One region of the Streptomyces sp. NPDC057099 genome, then DNA from elsewhere that is predicted to be linked to it. Evidence: riboswitches for the same ligand, from Rfam matches in the RefSeq annotation. Region 1 holds a riboswitch; each other region holds the start of a gene.
The links. A riboswitch is a leader RNA that binds a small molecule or an ion and turns the genes downstream of it on or off. The one in region 1 is predicted to bind cyclic di-AMP.
Positions count from the first base shown of each region.

Region 2: linked by a shared signal. The riboswitch ahead of ACFT4A_RS00835 (C40 family peptidase) and the one ahead of ACFT4A_RS05920 (peptidoglycan DD-metalloendopeptidase family protein) in region 1 are both predicted to bind cyclic di-AMP.
Region 3: linked by a shared signal. The riboswitch ahead of ACFT4A_RS25835 (M23 family metallopeptidase) and the one ahead of ACFT4A_RS05920 (peptidoglycan DD-metalloendopeptidase family protein) in region 1 are both predicted to bind cyclic di-AMP.
Region 4: linked by a shared signal. The riboswitch ahead of ACFT4A_RS41345 (NlpC/P60 family protein) and the one ahead of ACFT4A_RS05920 (peptidoglycan DD-metalloendopeptidase family protein) in region 1 are both predicted to bind cyclic di-AMP.

Region 1 is NZ_JBHUTX010000003.1:278,642-283,286, forward strand. Features, by position in the region: gene ACFT4A_RS05915 (alpha-galactosidase) at 1-1,561, shown strand, start outside; cyclic di-AMP (ydaO/yuaA leader) riboswitch at 1,884-2,040, shown strand; gene ACFT4A_RS05920 (peptidoglycan DD-metalloendopeptidase family protein) at 2,045-2,968, shown strand; gene ACFT4A_RS05925 (DUF6250 domain-containing protein) at 3,155-3,871, shown strand; gene ACFT4A_RS05930 (SGNH/GDSL hydrolase family protein) at 4,017-4,645, shown strand, end outside.
Region 2 is NZ_JBHUTX010000001.1:173,583-178,227, forward strand. Features, by position in the region: gene ACFT4A_RS00815 (8-amino-7-oxononanoate synthase) at 1-1,008, shown strand, start outside; gene ACFT4A_RS00820 (DUF397 domain-containing protein) at 1,060-1,290, opposite strand; gene ACFT4A_RS00825 (helix-turn-helix domain-containing protein) at 1,300-2,160, opposite strand; gene ACFT4A_RS00830 (ATP-binding protein) at 2,374-2,832, shown strand; gene ACFT4A_RS00835 (C40 family peptidase) at 2,898-3,371, opposite strand; cyclic di-AMP (ydaO/yuaA leader) riboswitch at 3,375-3,587, opposite strand; gene ACFT4A_RS00840 (hypothetical protein) at 3,933-4,241, opposite strand; gene ACFT4A_RS00845 (ATP-dependent Clp protease proteolytic subunit) at 4,249-4,645, opposite strand, start outside.
Region 3 is NZ_JBHUTX010000023.1:85,000-89,644, reverse strand. Features, by position in the region: gene ACFT4A_RS25840 (aldo/keto reductase) at 1-498, opposite strand, end outside; gene ACFT4A_RS25835 (M23 family metallopeptidase) at 646-1,677, opposite strand; cyclic di-AMP (ydaO/yuaA leader) riboswitch at 1,689-1,845, opposite strand; tRNA gene ACFT4A_RS25830 (tRNA-Met) at 2,139-2,212, opposite strand; gene ACFT4A_RS25825 (dihydrofolate reductase family protein) at 2,287-3,414, opposite strand; gene ACFT4A_RS25820 (MarR family transcriptional regulator) at 3,507-4,022, shown strand; gene ribA (GTP cyclohydrolase II) at 4,232-4,645, shown strand, end outside.
Region 4 is NZ_JBHUTX010000082.1:1,415-6,059, reverse strand. Features, by position in the region: gene ACFT4A_RS41355 (M23 family metallopeptidase) at 1-101, shown strand, start outside; gene pcrA (DNA helicase PcrA) at 184-2,661, opposite strand; cyclic di-AMP (ydaO/yuaA leader) riboswitch at 2,966-3,123, shown strand; gene ACFT4A_RS41345 (NlpC/P60 family protein) at 3,132-4,304, shown strand; gene ACFT4A_RS41340 (hypothetical protein) at 4,381-4,645, shown strand, end outside.

The DNA.
Region 1 (4,645 bases):
GTCCCGGCTGACGCGCTCGACCCTCACCTACGGCGAGAAGATCATCGGCAGCCGTCGCGGCCACACCTCCCACCAGCATCTGCCGTGGGTCGCGCTCGACACCGACGCGACCGAGGAGCGCGGGGAGGTCTACGGCTGCGCCCTGGGCTGGTCCGGGTCCTGGCGGATGGCGGTGGCCCAACTCCCCGACGCGCGCGTGCAGATCACCGGCGGGGCCGGGTACGACGACTCGGGCCTGCTGACGCTGGGCACGGGCGAGTCGTACACGACCCCCGTCTTCGCCGGTCTCTGGAGCGACGGCGGCTTCGGCGGGGCGAGCCGCGCCTGGCACGCGTACCAGCGGACCCACGTCGTCCCGGACGCGGACCGGGACCGCCCGGTGCTGTTCAACTCCTGGGAGGCCACCGAGTTCGACATCTCCGAGGAGCAGCAGCGGGCGCTCGCCGAGCGGGCCGCCGGCATGGGCGTGGAGCTGTTCGTGGTCGACGACGGCTGGTTCGGGTCCCGGACCAGCGACCGGGCCGGGCTCGGTGACTGGACGCCCAACCCCGACCGCTTCCCGGGCGGGCTGAAGCCGCTCGCCGACCATGTGCACGGCCTCGGTATGCGGTTCGGGATCTGGGTCGAGCCGGAGATGGTCAACGCGGACAGCGACCTGTACCGCGCGCACCCCGACTGGGTGCAGTACCAACCGGGACGAAAGCGGACGGAATTCCGCAATCAGCTCGTGCTGAACCTCGCCCGCGAGGACGTCCAGGAGTATCTGTGGGAGCAGCTCGACGGGCTGCTCTCCAGCGCGCCGATCGACTACGTCAAGTGGGACTTCAACCGCTGCTTCAGCGACGCCGGGTGGCCGGACGACCCCTACCCGCAGCGGCTCTGGGTCGACCACGTCCGCGCCCTGTACGCCCTGCTGGACCGGCTGCGGGCGGCCCACCCCGGGGTGGCCTTCGAGTCCTGCTCGGGCGGCGGCGGCCGGATCGACCTCGGGGTGCTGGGCCGCACGGACCAGGTGTGGACCTCCGACAACACCGACCCGCTCGACCGGCTCGCCATCCAGCACGGCTTCAGCCAGATCCATCCGGCCCGGGTCATGGCCGCCTGGGTCACCGACAGCCCGAACGCCATGCTCAACCAGCGGGCCAGCTCCCTGCGGTTCCGGTTCGTCAGTGCCATGGCCGGGGTGCTCGGGGTGGGCGGCGACCTCACGCGCTGGACGGCGGAGGAGCTCGCCGAGGCGCGGCAGTGGGTGGGGCTCTACAAGGAGATCCGGCCCGTGGTGCAGCGCGGCGACCTGTACCGGCTGCGGCCCCCGGAGGGCGGCCTGAGCGCGGTGCAGTACGTCCTCGGCGACGAGGCCGTCGTCCTGGCCTGGCTCCAGGCGCAGCGCTACGGCGAGCCCGTTCCGGCGCTCCGGCTGCGGGGCCTCGACCCGACAGCAACGTACGAATGCCTCGAAACGGGCGAAGTTCACCGAGGGGCCGTACTGGCACATCACGGGCTGCGGGTCGGTCTGCGCGGGGACCTGGATGCCGCGGTCGTCCGCCTTAAGCGCAAGTAGTCGTTCTGTCCGAATAAGGCGAATAAGGCACTTCAGGTGTTTCGGCATAACGTGCCCCGATCGTAAAGGAGATGAGGTCGGGGTGCGTGACCATCGTCATATTCGTGACGATGTGTTGTCGTCATGTTCACGTAATTCTTGCGTTATTCAGGGGCATTGAGGGGAAGCAGAGATCGGAAATCCACGCTCGGTGACGGGAAATGTGCCGACGCGTCAAGAAAAACACCCTCACAGGCAACCGCAAGCTTGTCCCATTGCGTCTCGGTCGCTTACGTTCCACACCAATCCGGACGGACGCCTAATCCTGCCGCCGCCCGGAGCCCGCACACACTCACCCGTGTATGGCAGGAGCGGGGGACCCACAGGTACGACGCCTGTTCCGGTTCCCGGAACGGCTTGGGGTTCAGCCGCACTTCGGCGCGGCCGGGCATCTCCAGCCCGCACCCGACAGCTCACCTCGCAGGCGCCGGAGAGGAATCCGCCATGCCCGCGAAGGGTAAGCACCGCCGCCCGAAGTCCCAGCGTTTCACCCGCTCCATAGCCGTCGCCGGAACCGGCGGGGCCGCCCTCGCCCTTCCGCTCATGGGTGCCGCCGGCGCCCACGCCGCGACCCCGCAGTCGGCTCCGGAAAAGGCCGTCCAGTCCGCTCCGGCCGCTGAGAAGAAGGCCGCCGAAAAGGCCACGGGCGCCCACACGTACACCGTGAAGGCCGGCGACTATCTCGCGAAGATCGCCGACGACCAGAACGTCAGCGGCGGCTGGAAGAAGCTCTACGACGACAACCGTGACGTGGTCGGCTCCGACCCGTCGCTGATCCACCCAGGTCTCGAGCTCTCGGTCGGCGACAAGGCGGCGAGCGCGCCCAAGACGCAGTCGTCCGCGCCGAAGGCGGCCGAGAAGCCGAAGGCGTCGGCCGAGAAGTCGTCCGCCGTCGAGTCGTCCTCCAAGGCCGACACCGCCGCGAAGCCGGCCGCCGCCAAGCCGGCCGCCGAGGCCTCCGGCTTCAGCCTCCCGGTGGACGGCGCCGCCGTCGGCACCCCGTACCACATGTCCGGCAGCATGTGGTCCAGCGGCTACCACACCGGTGTCGACTTCGTCGTCCCGACCGGCACCTCGCTCAAGGCCGTCGGCGCGGGCACGGTCGTCTCCGCCGGCTGGGGCGGCGCGTACGGCAACCAGGTCGTCATCCAGCTCGAGGACGGCAAGTACGCGCAGTACGCCCACCTGTCCCAGCTCTCCGTCTCGGCCGGCCAGACCGTGACGGCCGGGCAGCAGATCGGTCTGTCCGGTGCGACCGGCAACGTGACCGGGCCGCACCTGCACTTCGAGATCCGCACCTCGCCCGACTACGGCTCGGACGTGGACCCGGTCGCCTACCTGCGCTCGCACGGCGTCTCCGTGGGCTGACCGATCGCACGACACCTGCCTGACACGCGGCCGAAGGCCGGACCCCGATCCCCGGGTCCGGCCTTCGGTGTGTGCGGCCGTCGATCGCCTTTCGCCTCAAGGGCCTCAAGGGATCGACAGGAAGCGGCAGTTGGGACACAGTGATCCCGTCGTGAGTGCAAGCGCTTTCTGAAGGAGCTGTGTCCCGTGCCGACCACCCGGAGAACGTTCGGAGCCCTGGCGGCCGGAGCCGCCCTGGCCGCCCTCGCCCCGACGGCGACCGCGAACGCCGCGCCCCGTCACCGCCGCCTGATCGCCCACGACGACTTCTGCCACGGCCTCGCCCAGTGGGCGACCGAACTCCAGGGCGGCGGCACGGTCACCGCCTCCCGCGGCGTCCTGGACATCGACGTGCCGAGCGGAGCGACCGTCTGGTTCCGGCGTCGCCTCGAAGGGCCGTACGTCCTCGAGTACACCGCCACGCCCGTCTCCGAGGGCGGGGTGAACGACCGGGTCTCGGACCTCAACAACTTCTGGAACGCGACCGACGTCCGCTCCCCGGGCGACCTCTTCGCGACGCCGCGTGGCGGGGCGCTGGAGGAGTACGACCACCTGACGACGTACTACGCCGGGTTCGGCGCCAACTACAACACCACGACCCGGCTGCGGCGTTACGTCGGCCAGGCCGGTGTGCGCCCCTTGGTCTACGACTACACCGAGCCGCTGCTGGTCCCGGGCGAGCCGAACCGGGTCCGGATCGTCTCCGACGGGTCGACGGTGCGCTGGTGGAACAACGGGCGGCTCGTCTTCGACTACACCGACCCGCAGCCGTACACGAGCGGGCACTTCGCCTTCCGGACCGTGTGGAGCCACTTCCGGATCACGGGCTTCCGGGTCTGGCGACTGACCCCGCAACATCCCTGAAGGGTGGCCTATTCCGGAGTTGGCGAACACTTTAGGAGTGGCTTATCTCACCGCCCGTCAACCCCTGCCTACGGTCGCGTAGGTCACATTCGAGGGTGAATCATGAGCTGCTGTGGCAGACGATTCGAAGAGTGACAGCAGAGCAGTGATCGGGTCGTACGTGGCGGTGGGGGACAGCTTCACCGAGGGCGTCGGTGATCCCGGCCCCGACGGGGCGTTCGTCGGCTGGGCCGACCGGTTCGCCGTGCTGCTCGCCGACCGCAGGCCCGAAGGCGACTTCCGGTACACCAACCTCGCCGTACGCGGAAAACTCCTCGACCAGATCGTGGCGAACCAGCTTCCGAGGGCCGTAGACATGGCCCCGGACCTCGTCTCCTTCTGCGCCGGGGGCAACGACATCATCCGGCCCGGCACCGACCCGGACGAGGTGGCCGAGCGGTTCGAACGGGCCATCGCCCAGCTGACCGCGGTGGCCGGCACGGTGATGGTGACGACCGGGTTCGACACCCGTGGCGTGCCCGTGCTCAAGCATCTGCGCGGCAAGATCGCCACGTACAACGGGCATGTCCGGGCCGTCGCCGACCGGTACGGCTGCCCGGTGCTCGACCTGTGGTCCCTGCGCAGTGTCCAGGACCGTCGGGCCTGGGACGCCGACCGGCTGCACCTGTCGCCCGACGGGCACACGCGCGTGGCGCTCCGGGCGGGTCAGGTGCTCGGCCTCGAGGTGCCGGCCGACCCCGAGCAGGAGTGGCCCCCGCTGCCGCCCCGCGGCAC
Region 2 (4,645 bases), on a different contig from region 1:
GGGCTGGCCCGGCACCCCGAGGTCACCGAGGGCGCGGCCCGTGCCGCGCGGGTCTGGGGCGGCGGTTCCACCGGCTCCCGGCTCGTCACCGGCAGCACCGAACTGCACGCGGAACTGGAACGGGAACTGGCCGAATTCTGCGGTGCCGAGGCGGCCCTCGTCTTCTCCTCCGGCTACGCGGCCAACCTCGCGGCGGTCACCGCGCTGGCCCCGCACGGCTCTCTGATCGTCTCCGACGCGGGCAACCATGCCTCGCTCATCGACGGCTGCCGGCTGGCCCGCGGCACGACCCAGGTGGTGGCGCACGCCGAGCCGGACGCCGTCCGCAAGGCACTCTCGGCACACGAGGGCGCCGCGATCGCCGTGTCCGACACGGTCTTCTCGGTCGACGGCGACGCGGCCCCGCTCGCGGCCCTCGCCGCGGCTTGCCGGGAGCACGGCGCCGGGCTGGTGGTCGACGACGCCCACGGCCTGGGCGTCCTCGGGGACGGCGGCCGGGGCGGCCCGCACGCGGCGGGGCTCGCGGGCGCCGACGACGTCGTCGTCACGGTCACGCTGTCCAAGTCGCTCGGCAGCCAGGGCGGAGCCGTCCTCGGCCCCGCCCGGGTGATCGACCACCTGGTCAACGCGGCACGGACGTTCATCTTCGACACGGGACTCGCCCCCGCGGCGGCGGGGGCGGCCCTGTCGGCCCTGCGGCTGCTGCGCCGCGAGCCGGAGCGGGCGGCACGGGCCCGCGCGGTGGCGGGCGAACTGCACGCACGCCTGACCGCCGCGGGTCTGGAAGCGGTACGTCCGGACGCCGCGGTGGTCTCGGTGCGTGCGCCCTCTCCCGAGGACGCCGTGCGCTGGGCGGCCGAGTGCCGCGCGGCGGGCCTGGCCGTGGGCTGCTTCCGTCCTCCTTCCGTGCCCGACGGCATCTCGCGACTCAGGCTGACCGCCCGCGCGGACCTGACCGGGGAACAGATCGAACGCGCTGTACGGCTGATCGGCGAGACGCGGCCATGAGTCGGCGTGACACGGCCGTGCGTCACACGATGACGGACTGATCAGAAACGGTCAGATGTGGTCGACCGCGGCCGTGAACTCCGCCCAGCTCCTCGATGAGAAGAGCAGCGCGGGCCCGGCCGGGTCCTTGGAGTCGCGCACGGCGAGCAGTCCGGCCCAGGGCGGGGTGTCCGGACACGCGGTCTCGACGCAGTTGTTCGCGCCGGTGCTGTAGCTGCTGCGCAACCACCGCACACCGTGCAGTTCGATGCTTGAGGGGACATGACGAGGCAGTGCACGCATGGTGCCTCCTTACGCGCCGGCGGCTGTCCCGGCGATGTAATCCAACGAGTCCTCGGGCGAAAGGGCGTGGATCTGAAGGGCGTTGAAGGCCTCCGTGTAGGCCTGGAGGTCTTCTTTCCGTTCGAGGTAGAGGCTACTCGTCAAGTGGTCGAGAACAACCACGTTCAGATCAGAAGTGCTCGAAAATGAGAAGACAACGAAAGGGCCGGTAACACCGATGTGTGCTCCGGCGGCGAACGGCAGTACCTGGAGCCGCACTTGGGGCAAGCGTGCGGCCTCGACCAGGCGTTCCAGCTGCCGGGACATGACCCCGGGCCCGCCCACCTCCCGCCGCAGCACGGCCTCGTCCAGGACGGCGCTCAGCTCCAGCGGCGGATCCGCGCGCAGCACGTCCTGCCGGGCCAGTCGCACCTCGACCAGCGTGTCGAGCCGGTCCTCCGACAGCCCCTCCACCGCGGCCTTCGTCACCGCGCGCGCGTACTCGGGCGTCTGGAGCAGCCCCGGGACGACGGTGGTCTCCAGCGTGCGCATGGCGGTGGCCTGCGACTCCAGGCTGATGAAGTCCCGGTAGGTCGGCGGCAGCACCCCGCGGTAGGCGTGCCACCAGTGGTGCCGGCCGCTCCCGTCGTCGGATTCCGCCAACACCAGGAGCAGTTCGCGAAGTTGGGAGTCCGTCACACCGTAGGTGTCGAGAAGTAACCGCACATCGGCCGGTTTCACCCCGCTCGTGCCCGTCTCGATCCGGCTGACCTTGGACTGGTGCCAGCCCACCAGCCGGGCGGCCTCACCGCTGGTGAGACCCGCCGAGGTGCGCAGCGCGCGCAGTTCGGCGCCCAGTTTCCGGCGGCGCACCGCGGGACCGTGCTGCATGGGCTTCTCCTTACTCCTTCCGAGCCACCCGAATACGGTCTCGCGTCGTAGAGTTCACCGCTTTGGGCGACAGATATATGCATATCTTGGTGGATCGCCGCCCTTCGCGGGTGTTCTGGTGGCACTCTGGCGGCGAAGCACCAGTCCGGGACCGTACTCGAACCGTCCGCTCCGTGTCGGGCTGCGGTCCCGTGGGAAAGGGACGACGTCGCCATGGCAGACCATTTGGAATCATCCGTCACTCTGCCGAGCGATCCCGCCTCGGTCTCCGCAGCGCGTGCCTACGTGGTGGACACGCTGGCGGAGTGGGGCCTGCCGGCGTACACGGAGGTGTCCGACACCGTCCGGCTGATCATCTCCGAGCTCGCCACCAACGCCGTCCAGCACACCTTCGGGCAGTCGCCCACGTTCACGGTGGACGTCGCCCTGGACCGCGACGAACGGCTGCGCATCGGTGTCACGGACAGCCACCCACGGCTCCCCAGACGGCTCCCCGCCGCCGTCCAGCAGGACAACGGCCGCGGCCTGGTCATCATCCGCTGGCTGACCGCCGAATGCGGCGGCAGGCTCAGGATCCGCCCCACCCGCGAGGGCGGCAAGACCATCTCCGTCGAACTTCCCTGGACCGTCCCGGCCCAGCCCATGACGGCGGCGGGACAGCAGGAGCCGTAGCCCCACCGCGCAGCCGCCGTGGGCGTGCGGCGGCGCGTCTCAGGCAGCGCCGCACGCCCGTGGGATCACTTCACGCGCCCGTACCAGACACTCTTGGTCCAGATCTTCTGCAGCCGCACCACGTCCCCGCTCTTCGGGGCGTGCCAGAGCTTGTTCTTACCCGCGTAGATACCCACGTGGTACACGTTCCGGCCCGAGTGGAAGAACACCAGGTCTCCCGCCTTGCGGTTCTGGGCGGAGATGTGGCGGGTCTTGTTGTACTGCTGGGCGGCAGTGCGCGGCAGCTTCTTGCCGACCTTCTTGAACGAGTACAGCGTGAGGCCCGAGCAGTCGAACCGGTGCGGGCCGGTGGCGCCGTACTTGTAGGGCGATCCCTTCTTCGAGGCCGCTATCTGGAGTGCCTTGGTCGCCGACGTGGCTGCCGATGCCTCGGAGGAGAGGCCGGGGGCCACGATCGAGCCGCCCACGGCGGCGATGGTGAGGGCCGAGGCCGTACCGGCCCGGACCATGAGCGACGGGACACGATTGAGCGCAGTCATGCGCAACCCTTCGTCAGCCGCCTGTGAAGGATGACCTGTCGGATTCGGGCTGGCGAAGTTGCCCGGCCGCTGACGCGGCTTCACCCCAAGGGCTGCTCGGTTCCGGTCATGGCGTGACCGTCCCGGCGACCCGTCGTGCTTGGGTCCTCCACTCCTGCCGATCCACTCCTGTCGACCGGTCATCCAGGCGGCGGCAGGACTCGGCGTCCGCCCGGATCGCCCCGCCGCTGTGGCGGGGTCTTGTCGTCAGTCAGGGATCTTGACTGATGGTTGTCATGAAATCCCAACGGAACCGGGGATTTGTGTTGTTACTCACCACTCACCCGTTCGGGTGGACACGTCTGTGTTCGACCGGGTGTCCACCACGCCGCGCACCGCCGGACCAGCGACGGAATGTCTAATTCCGCTCCTCCGGCGTGCGCGTCGCGCAACCGTGACGGTCCAAAAATTGGTGTCCCGTCTACTCCGAACAGCGGTACGTCGTTTGGCCCGTTTCGACTCAAGCCCGGACGCCACGTCGACAGAGCGCGCGTCCGGGCCGATGGATCGGCCGGCTCCGCGTCAACCGACGGACTCCGGGGGCAGGGTGACGCGGGCGGTGCGGCGCTCGCCGTCCAGCACCCGCAGCGCCCGGGCCAGTGTGTCGGCGTGCAGCTCCGTCTCGCCCCGCTGGTGCATCAGGGCCAGCGCGTCACGCAGCGCGGTCGCCTTGCCGACCAGGGCCTGGGCGGCGCGCAGTCCGCGGTAGGTGTCGCCGTGCAGCGCCGGATTGACGCGGCCGAGCAGGTCCACGACCTCCAGATAACGGTCGATCAGCTCCGCCTCCGCACGGGTCAGGGCGGGCAGCGGCGGCAGTTCGGGCGGCAGCACCGGCGGCTCACCTTCCGGTCGGCGCGGCCATGGTGGCCTTGCGGTCGGGGACGATCCGGTCCACCAGGCCGTACTCCACCGCCTCCCGGGCGGTGAGGATCTTGTCCCGCTCGATGTCCTCGCTCACCTGCTCCCGGGTGCGGCCCGTGTGCAGCGCGAGCATCTCCTCCATGCGGGTCCGGATCCGCAGCAGCTCGTCGGCCTGGATCGCCAGATCACTGGCCTGTCCCTGGACCGGCTCGGGCAGGGAAGGCTGATGGATCACCAGGCGCGCGTCCGGCAGCATGGACCGCTTGCCCGGCGTGCCGGCCGCCAGCAGCACCGTGGCGGCCGCCCCGGCCTGGCCCAGGCAGACCGTCTCCACGTCGCAGGTGACGTAGCGCATCGTGTCGTAGAGGGCCGTC
Region 3 (4,645 bases), on a different contig from region 1:
CAGGGAGGCCCGCAGCCGCTCCGCCGAGATGTTGGAGGCGGCTATGTGCCGCACCTTCCCGGCCTTCACCAGCTCGTCGAGCGCCCCGATGATCTCCTCCACCGGCACATCGGGCTGGTCGAAGTGGGTGTAGTAGAGGTCGATGTAGTCGGTGCGCAGCCGGCGCAGCGAGGCGTCGGCGGCGGCCTTGATGTTGGCGGCGGACAGGCCCTGGAACTCGGGGTGCTGGCTGACCTTGGTGGCGACGACGACATCGGCTCGATTGCCGCGCACCTCGAGCCACTTGCCGAGGACGGTCTCGGACTCGCCGCCCTGGTTGCCGTCGACCCACGCCGAGTACACGTCGGCGGTGTCGACGAAGTTGCCGCCGGCGGCGGTGTACGCGTCGAGCACGGCGAACGACTGCGCCTCGTCGGCGGTCCAGCCGAAGACGTTGCCACCGAGGGCGAGCGGGAAGATTTCGAGGTCGGAGGAGCCGAGCTTGCGAAGAGAAGTCATGCTCCTCGTCAACGGCCATGCCGGAGCGGCTCATTCCAGGACAGACGCAAAGGTCCTGTAAACGCCCCCGCACACACCGAAAACCGGCGGCCCTGACGTCGGGGGGTCGTCGTCAGGGCCGCCGGTGCTTCGACTGGCTTGCGCCGCTTACGGGTTCAGTCCCTTGCCCCGCAGCCACGCCATCGGGTCGATCCCGCTGCTGGAGCCACCGGAGTGCACCTCGAGGTGCAGGTGGGCGCCGGTGACGTTGCCGGTGGCGCCGACACGGCCGATGACATCGCCCGTGCTGACCTTCTGGCCGACGCTGACGCCGATGGAGGACTGGTGCGCGTACCAGATCTCCGTGCCGTCATCGAGGGTGAGGACCGTCTTGTAGCCGTACGAGCCGTTCCAGCCCGCCTCGGTGATGGTGCCGCTGTGCACCGCCTTGATCGGCGTGCCCGTGGGGGCGGCGAAGTCGAGACCCGTGTGGTAGCCGGAGGACCAGTAGGCGCCGGCCTGACCGAAGGTCGAGGTGAGGGTGTACGCGGAGGTCGGCAGCGTGAACTGCTTGGCGAGGGCGGCGAGACGCTCGGCCTCGGCCTTCTTCTTGGCCTCCTCCTCCGCCTTCCGCTTGGCCTCGGCGGCCTTGTCCTTGGCTTCCTTCTCCGCCTTGGCCACGGCTTCCGCGGCCGCCTTCTCGGCGGCGTCGGCGGCGTCCTGCGCGGCCTTGGTGTCGATCTGGTCCTGCTGGTACTCGACCTGGGCCATGATCCGGGCGCGCAGCGCCTCGCCGGCGCCGGAGGAGTTCTCCTCGGTGTCCGCCGTGGCCTTGCCGAGACCGCTGAGCGGAGTCGAGGAGCCCGCGGGGGTGTCGTCGTCCGAGATGAGGGAACCCACCGAGGGCAGGTCCGGCACGGAGATGGAGACCGGCGGCTTGCCGGTCTGGGCGCTGGCCATGCCGCCCGCGCCCACGGCGGCTATGACGCCGACGCCCAGGACGGTGGAGCTGCGGGCGAGACCTCCGCCGCGCTGCTTGGTGACGCGATGCCGGCCACGGACGGGACGGATGGATTCCTCGGTGGGGTTCCACTCCTGGAACGGGCCCTCGTCGGTGCGCTGACCGCCGTAGCCGAAAGTCTCGGTGTCGCGCTGGTTCCGCGCGAACGGGGCCGCGGGGGCAGGCCGGTTGGACGCCACGTGGGCGTACTCCTTTCCTTCCTTCTCGCCTACCGGGTTAGCTGACGGGTTCGGAGCAGGAAGGTCTCCTACGCGCGTATACCGGCCGTGCTTCCACGGTGGTTTACGCCCGATTCACCCCAAGTGGTGGTTCCCCGGTTCCCTTTCGGGATTCGGCGCGTGCGCACGGAGCCGCCTTCTGTGACGGCTGGGACGACCGCGCTGCGTTATCGAACGTTAATAGACCCGGGGAGTGGATTCCAGCGATTCCACTTGATCATTAACCTTTTTCGTGCGGACTTACCTGCCATGACCGGCGTAAATCGGGCGAGTTACCCGCTCCGTAAGTGACGACCGGGTATTGACGGCATGTCAGTTGCTATGCGGAGCGGCGCGCTTCACTCACTGGCAGTAACGGCGGCACGGAAACCGGAAAACACCGAGGGCCGGAACCCTTTCGGATTCCGGCCCTCGGCCTTCAGTAGCGGGGACAGGATTTGAACCTGCGACCTCTGGGTTATGAGCCCAGCGAGCTACCGAGCTGCTCCACCCCGCGTCGTTGTGATTCCAGTGTACGCCATCCGCGGGACCACTCTTGACCACCTCATGCTCAGCAGCGGAATCCGTCCCCTAGAGCAGGTGACGGTTCGGGGCTTTGGCCCGCTGCTCGTGTTCCGGGAGGGCGACGACCATCGCCCCGCCGGCCGCCAGGACTCCGCTGCCGTCGGCGTCCTGGACGAAGGTGTCCGGCTCGTGCCAGGCGGTGACCACTCGGCGGACGCCCGCGTCGAGGAGCAGCCGGGCGCAGGGTGCGGGGCGGGAGGCGCGGCGGGCGCAGGGCTCCAGGCTGCTGTAGACCGTGGCGGTGGCGAGTCGCGGGTCGGACGGGTCGAGCTTCGCCAGGGCCGCCTCCTCGGCGTGCGCGAGAGGGTCGCCGCCCTCGCGGGAGTGGCCGCGGGCCAGTTCCGTGCCGTCGGCCGCGACCACCACCGCGCCCACGCTGAACGCCGTGTCCGACGGCGGGCAGAGGTCCGCCAGTTCGCAGGCGAGGGCCAGCCAGTGGTGGTCGGCGGCGGTGGCGAGGGGGCCGCTGCCCGGGGCGGTGGGTTCGTAGCGCATGAGGACGACGTCCTCGATCCGCCGCGTCTCCAGCAGCCGGAGCCGGCCGCCCTGGTAGCCGCCGGGCCCGAAGAGGCGGGGGGCCTTCGGGTCGCCCACGAAGAGCGGGGCGAGGACCAGTTGGAGTTCGTCGGCCAGGCCCTGGGTGAGGAGCTGGGTGTGGATCAGGCCGCCGCCCTCGACCATGAGCCGTCGCACACCCCGTACGTCGTGCAGGTGGGTGAGGAGCCGACGCCAGTCGAGGTCGGTGCCGAGGGGGACCACGTCGGTGGCGAGACCGAGGGTCCGGGCACGCTCGGCGCCCTGGTCGGTCGTGTAGAGGACCTTCTCGCCGCCCGTGTGCCAGAACCGCGCCTCGGGGTCGAGGTCGCCGGTGCCGCTGACGGTGACCTTGAGGGGGTATTCGGGCCGGCCGGCAGCTGTGCGGGCGGCCCGCCGCTCTTCCGAGTTGACCAGCAGGCGCGGGTTGTCGGCGCGGATGGTGCCGGCGCCGACCAGGATCGCGTCGACGGACGCCCGGACCTCGTCGACCCGGTCGAAGTCGGCCGGGCCGGACAGCAGCAGGCGTTCGGGCCCGGTGTCGTCCAGGTAGCCGTCGAGGGAGACGGCGGCGGACAGCAGGACGTACGGGTGAGGCATCGACGCTCCCCGGTCGGGTGGGACGGCGGACCGGCGGGGCCTAGGGCCTGCCGGGTCTTGGTTCAAGTTTGAAACAAACCTACACTGGCGGCATGACGACTCGCTGGCTCACCCCCGAGGAGCAACGCGCCTGGCGCGCCTACATCGCCTCCTCGCTGCTCCTGGAGGACGCGATCGACCGGCAGCTCCAGCAGGACGCCGGCATGCCGCACCTTTACTACTCCATCCTGTCCGTCCTGTCGGAGTCCCCCGAACAGCGCCTGCGCATGACCGATCTCGCCGAGCGGCTGAAGATCACGCGCAGCCGCCTGACGTACGCGGTGACACGGCTGGAGAAGGACGGCATGCTGCGGCGCGAGGCCTGCCGGTACGACAAGCGGGGCAGCATCGCCGCACTGACCGAGGCGGGGTTCGCCGTACTGGAGCGCGCGGCGCCCGGGCATGTCGAGACCGTGCGGAGCTTCGTGTTCGACCGGCTCAGCGAGGAGCAGGTGGCGCAGCTGGAGGAGATCTCCGCGGCGATCGCGCAGGGGCTCCAGGAGGACGGGACACGGCCGACGTCGGACGACGTGCCGTGGCGGCGGAGGTCCTCCACGGCCTGCTCATGAGGTCCTCCGCGGCCTGTTCGTGGGTCCTCCACGACCCGTTCGTGAGGCCACCCGCGGCCCTCTGAGGCGCTTCAGTGAGGCACGTCACAAGAAACCGAACCTCGTTGCTTCAAATTTAAAGCAAGGGTAGTGTTCCGAACCGTGGATCTGCTTCAAATCTGAAGCAGACGGCTGTGCAGCCGAACAGGAACGGAACCCGGAGGCCCCGCATGCCCGACACCCCCGCCGCCCTCGCCACCCCGCGCTCCCGCGTCCGGGTACCGCTTCGCTTCCACGACGGCTACCAGGTCGACGCCGAGCTCGTCACCTTCCACGGACTGGCCGACCAGCAGGAACACGTGGCCGTCGTCCTGGGCGAGCCGGGCCCGGTCCCGCTGGTGCGGCTGCACTCCGAGTGCCTGACCGGGGACGTGTTCGGCTCGGCCCGCTGCGACTGCGGTCCGCAGCTGCGCGAGGCGGTCGAGCGCATAGCCGACCGCGGCGGCGTGCTCCTCTACCTCCGCCAGGAGGGCCGGGGCATCGGCCTCTACAACAAGCTCGACGCGTACGCCCTCCAGGACGAGGGCCTCGACACGTACGAGGCGAACGCGGCGCTCGGGCTGCCGGAGGACGCCCGCGACTAC
Region 4 (4,645 bases), on a different contig from region 1:
ACTCGACCGGCCCTCATCTGCACTTCGAGGTGCGTCCGGCCGGCGGCTCGCCGATCGACCCGCTGCCGTGGCTGCGCAGCCACGGCGTCGACCCGACGTAACGTCTCGGCAGCCCCCGCCGGTCCGGCCGGCGGAGGCTCACCTCACAGGACTACCGCCTCACAGGGCTACCGCCGCACCGGGCTACAGCTTCTCCACCGGCGCGTACCGCAGCAGCAGCCGCTTCGGCTTGTCCCCGAAGTCGATCGTCGCCTCGGCGTTCGCGCCCGTGCCCTTGACCGCCACGACGGTGCCGAGCCCGAACTGGTCGTGTGTGACCCGGTCCCCGACCGCCAGTGACACGACCGGCTTCTCGGCGGTGCGGCGCGTGGCGAAACCGGAGGCGCCCGACGCCGAGGAACGCGAACGGGACGACGACAGCGAGGCCGCCACGGCGGAGACCGGCCCGGAGGACGCGGGTGCGGTCGCACCGGTCCGCTTCCACTCCAGGTGGGTCGGCGGGATCTCCTCCAGGAACCGGGAGGGCGGGTTGTAGGACGGCTGACCCCAGGCGCTGCGCAGGGTGGAGCGCGTCAGATAGAGCCGTTCCCGCGCGCGCGTGATGCCCACGTACGCCAGGCGCCGCTCCTCCTCCAGTTCCTTGGTCTGGCCGAGGGCGCGCATGTGCGGGAAGACGCCGTCCTCCATGCCGGTCAGGAAGACGACCGGGAACTCCAGGCCCTTGGCGGTGTGCAGGGTCATCAGGGTGATGACGCCGTCGCCGTCCTCCTCGTCGGGGATCTGGTCGGAGTCGGCGACCAGCGCGACCTTCTCCAGGAAGTCGGCCAGGGTTCCTTGCTCGTCCTCGCCGCGCTCCTGCTCGAACTCCATGGCGACGGCGGCGAGTTCCTGGAGGTTCTCGATCCGGGTCTCGTCCTGCGGGTCGGTGGAGGCCTGCAGTTCGGCGAGGTATCCCGTGCGCTCCAGGATGGCCTCCAGCACGGTGGCGGGGCCGGCGCCGGACTCGACGACCGTACGGAGGTCCTCCATCAGCGTGTTGAACCGCTTGACGGCGTTGGTGGAGCGCGCGGCCATGCCGTACGCCTCGTCGACGCGCTTCAGCGCCTGCGGGAAGCTGATCTTCTCCCGCTGGGAGAGGGCGTCGATCATCGCCTCGGCGCGGTCGCCGATGCCCCGCTTGGGCACGTTGAGGATCCGGCGCAGCGGCACCGAGTCCTCCGGGTTGGCCAGCACGCGCAGGTAGGCCAGGACGTCCCGGACCTCCTTGCGCTCGTAGAAGCGGACGCCGCCGACGACCTTGTAGGGCAGGCCGACGCGGATGAAGATCTCTTCGAAGACACGGGACTGGGCGTTGGTGCGGTAGAAGACGGCGACGTCGCCCGCCTTCGCCTCGCCCGCGTCGGTGAGACGGTCTATCTCGTCGGCGACGAACTGCGCCTCGTCGTGCTCGGTGTCGGCGACGTAGCCGGTGATCTGCGCGCCCGTGCCCGCGTTGGTCCACAGGTTCTTGGGGCGGCGGGACTCGTTGCGCTCGATGACCGCGTTGGCCGCGCTCAGGATCGTCTGCGTGGAGCGGTAGTTCTGCTCGAGCAGGATCGTCGTCGCGTCCGGGTAGTCCTCCTCGAACTGGAGGATGTTGCGGATCGTCGCGCCGCGGAAGGCGTAGATCGACTGGTCGGCGTCACCCACCACGCACAGCTCGGCGGGCGGCAGGTCGTCGGCGCTGGGCGGTACGTCGACGGGGTGCTCGGAGGTGCCCACGAGCTCCCGGACGAGGGAGTACTGGGCGTGGTTGGTGTCCTGGTACTCGTCCACGAGGACGTGGCGGAAGCGGCGGTGGTAGTGCTCGGCGACGTCCGGGAAGGCGCGCAGCAGGTTGACCGTCGTCATGATCAGGTCGTCGAAGTCGAGGGCGTTCGCCTCGCGCAGCCGCGACTGGTACATCGCGTAGGCCTGGGCGAGGGTCTTCTCGAAGCCGTCGGCGGCCTGGGCGGCGAAGTCCTCCTCGTCGATCAGCTCGTTCTTCAGGTTGCTGATCTTGGCGCTGAAGGACTTCGGCGGGAAGCGCTTGGGGTCGAGGTCCAGGTCGCGGCAGACCAGGGCCATCAGGCGCTTGGAGTCGGCGGCGTCGTAGATCGAGAAGCTCGACGTGAAGCCGAGCCTCTTGCTCTCCCGGCGCAGGATGCGCACGCAGGCGCTGTGGAACGTCATCACCCACATGGCGTTCGCGCGCGGGCCGACGAGCTGCTCGACGCGCTCCTTCATCTCGCCGGCGGCCTTGTTGGTGAAGGTGATGGCGAGGATCTGGCCCGGGTGGACGCTCCGCTCGGCGAGCAGGTGGGCGATGCGGTGCGTGAGCACGCGGGTCTTGCCGGAGCCGGCGCCGGCCACGATGAGCAGCGGGGAGCCGGAGTGCACGACGGCGGCGCGCTGGTTGTCGTTCAGCCCCTCCAGGAGCGCGGCGGCGTCCACCGGCGGGCGCGCGGCGCCGTCCCGGTAGTAGGCGTCGCGGTCCGGCGGCACGTCGAACTTCCCGCCGAACAGATCGTCCGGAACGTGCTCCGGTCCGTGTTCGTCCTCGGGCGGCGGCGGGGGCTCGTCCGCTGGGCCCCGCTGGGCCTGGAGGTCCGCCAGGAAGCTGTCGTCAAAGAGGCTGCTCATCGCTCTCCGAGTCTAGGGCGCCCCACTGACAGCCCGCCGCCGCCCTGAGAACATCGCCGAAACGACCCCCCTGTCACCCTCCAGGGCCATGCGAACACAGGCCGCTACGGCCTTCACAATTGCGCGCGAATGATGACCAACCCCCCTCGATTGATCACTCTCGGCGACGTTCATGAGCAAGGTCACGGAAATGTATCGGGCATATCACCCATCAACCTTCACAAGGACCACACGAGTTGGCTACCGTGCGAGGAGGTCACACGACCCCCACCGGCGAACGTCGCCGGGCCGCGTGGCCTCCGCCGAGTCCGGCGTGCCGCAGCGGCAGCCAGAGCCGGGGACCCACCGAGACCCCGGGGTGAATCGGCCCGACTCCCTTTCCGGAGAAGGCCGTAGGGCAACCCTTCCGAAGCACCCGCCCGAACCCGACAGCTAACCCGGTAGGCGGAGCATGGAAGGAGTCGCCTCCCTTGGCGTCGCACCGCAAGTCGCGTCCTACGGGTTCGCGCGTGGCAGGCATACGGACCCCCGCCCTCGCAACGGCGGCCCTCACCTCCGTGGCCCTGCTGTCCCAGTCGGCCAACGCCGCCCCCGAGGCCGACGACAAGCCCAGTCTCGAGGAAGTCGAGAAGAAGGTCGACGACCTCTACCGCCAGGCGGGGTCCGCGACCGAGAAGTACAACGGGGCCAAGGAGAAGACCGCCAAGCAGCGCAAGCGTGTCGACACCCTCCTCGACGACGTCGCCCAGCGCACCCAGAAGCTCAACGAGGCGCGGGAGGAGCTGGGCACCTTCGCCGCCGCCCAGTACCGCACCGGCGCCTCCGCCCCGGACACCGCCACGTTCCTGCTCGCGGACACCCCGCAGGACTACTTCGACCAGACCCAGCTGATGGACCGGATGACCGGCCGTCAGAAGGTGGCGGTCGACGACTACATCACCCAGCAGTCAGAGACGATGGAGAAGCGTCAGGAGGCCACCGAGAGCCTCGAGACGCTCACCGAGTCACAGGGCGACCTGAAGACGGCCAAGGCGACCGTCCAGAGGAAGCTCGCCGACGCGCGCGAGCTGCTGTCGAAGCTGACCGCCGAGGAGAAGGCGCGGCTCGCGGCGATCGAGAAGGAGAAGCAGCAGGAGGCCGCCCGCAAGGCCGCCGAGCTGGCCCGGCAGCAGGCCGAGCAGCAGAAGGAGCGGGAACAGGAGCGGGAGGCCGCCCAGCAGCAGGGCGGCGGTTCCTCCTCGGCGGGTTCGTCCTCGTCGTCCACGGCGCCCGACTCCTCGTACGCCACCAAGGCCGACAAGGCGCTCGCCTTCGCCCGCGCCCAGATCGGCAAGCCGTACGTCTGGGGCGCCACCGGCCCCGGCTCCTACGACTGCTCCGGCATCACCCAGGCCGCCTGGAAGGCCGCCGGGGTGACCCTGCCGCGCACGACGTACGACCAGGTCAACGCCGGCACCACGGTCCCCCTGGCCGACGCACAACCCGGTGACCTGGTCTTCTTCTACGACGATGTCACCCACGTGGGCATCTACATCGGCAACGGCATGATGATCCACGCTCCGAAGCCCGGCACGTACGTGCGCGAGGAGTCGATCTACTACGACGGCGAGTCGTCGATCCACAGCGTGGTGCGGCCGGCCTGACGGGTCTCGCAGGTTTTTGGGCCCCCGCGCGCGTGCCCTGCCCGTAACGCGCGCGGGGCCTCCTAGCATCGGCCCCATGCCCGGCCCCTCCCCCTCCGTCGCCTGGTGGGCGCAGCGTGCTCCGGCGGCCAGTGCCGCCGTGCTGGCGACCGGCACCCTGTCGGTCGGCCTGGATCTGGCGGGGTACGAGGTCCTCTCCCGCATCACCCTCGGCCTGGCCTGCGCGGCCTGGCTGCTGTTCGCCGCGGACTTCACCCGGCGGCTGCTGCGGGCCGGGAGCAGATGGCGGGCGTACACGCGCAGGCCCGGCGTCCTAGAGAGTGTGACGACGGCGGCCCTCA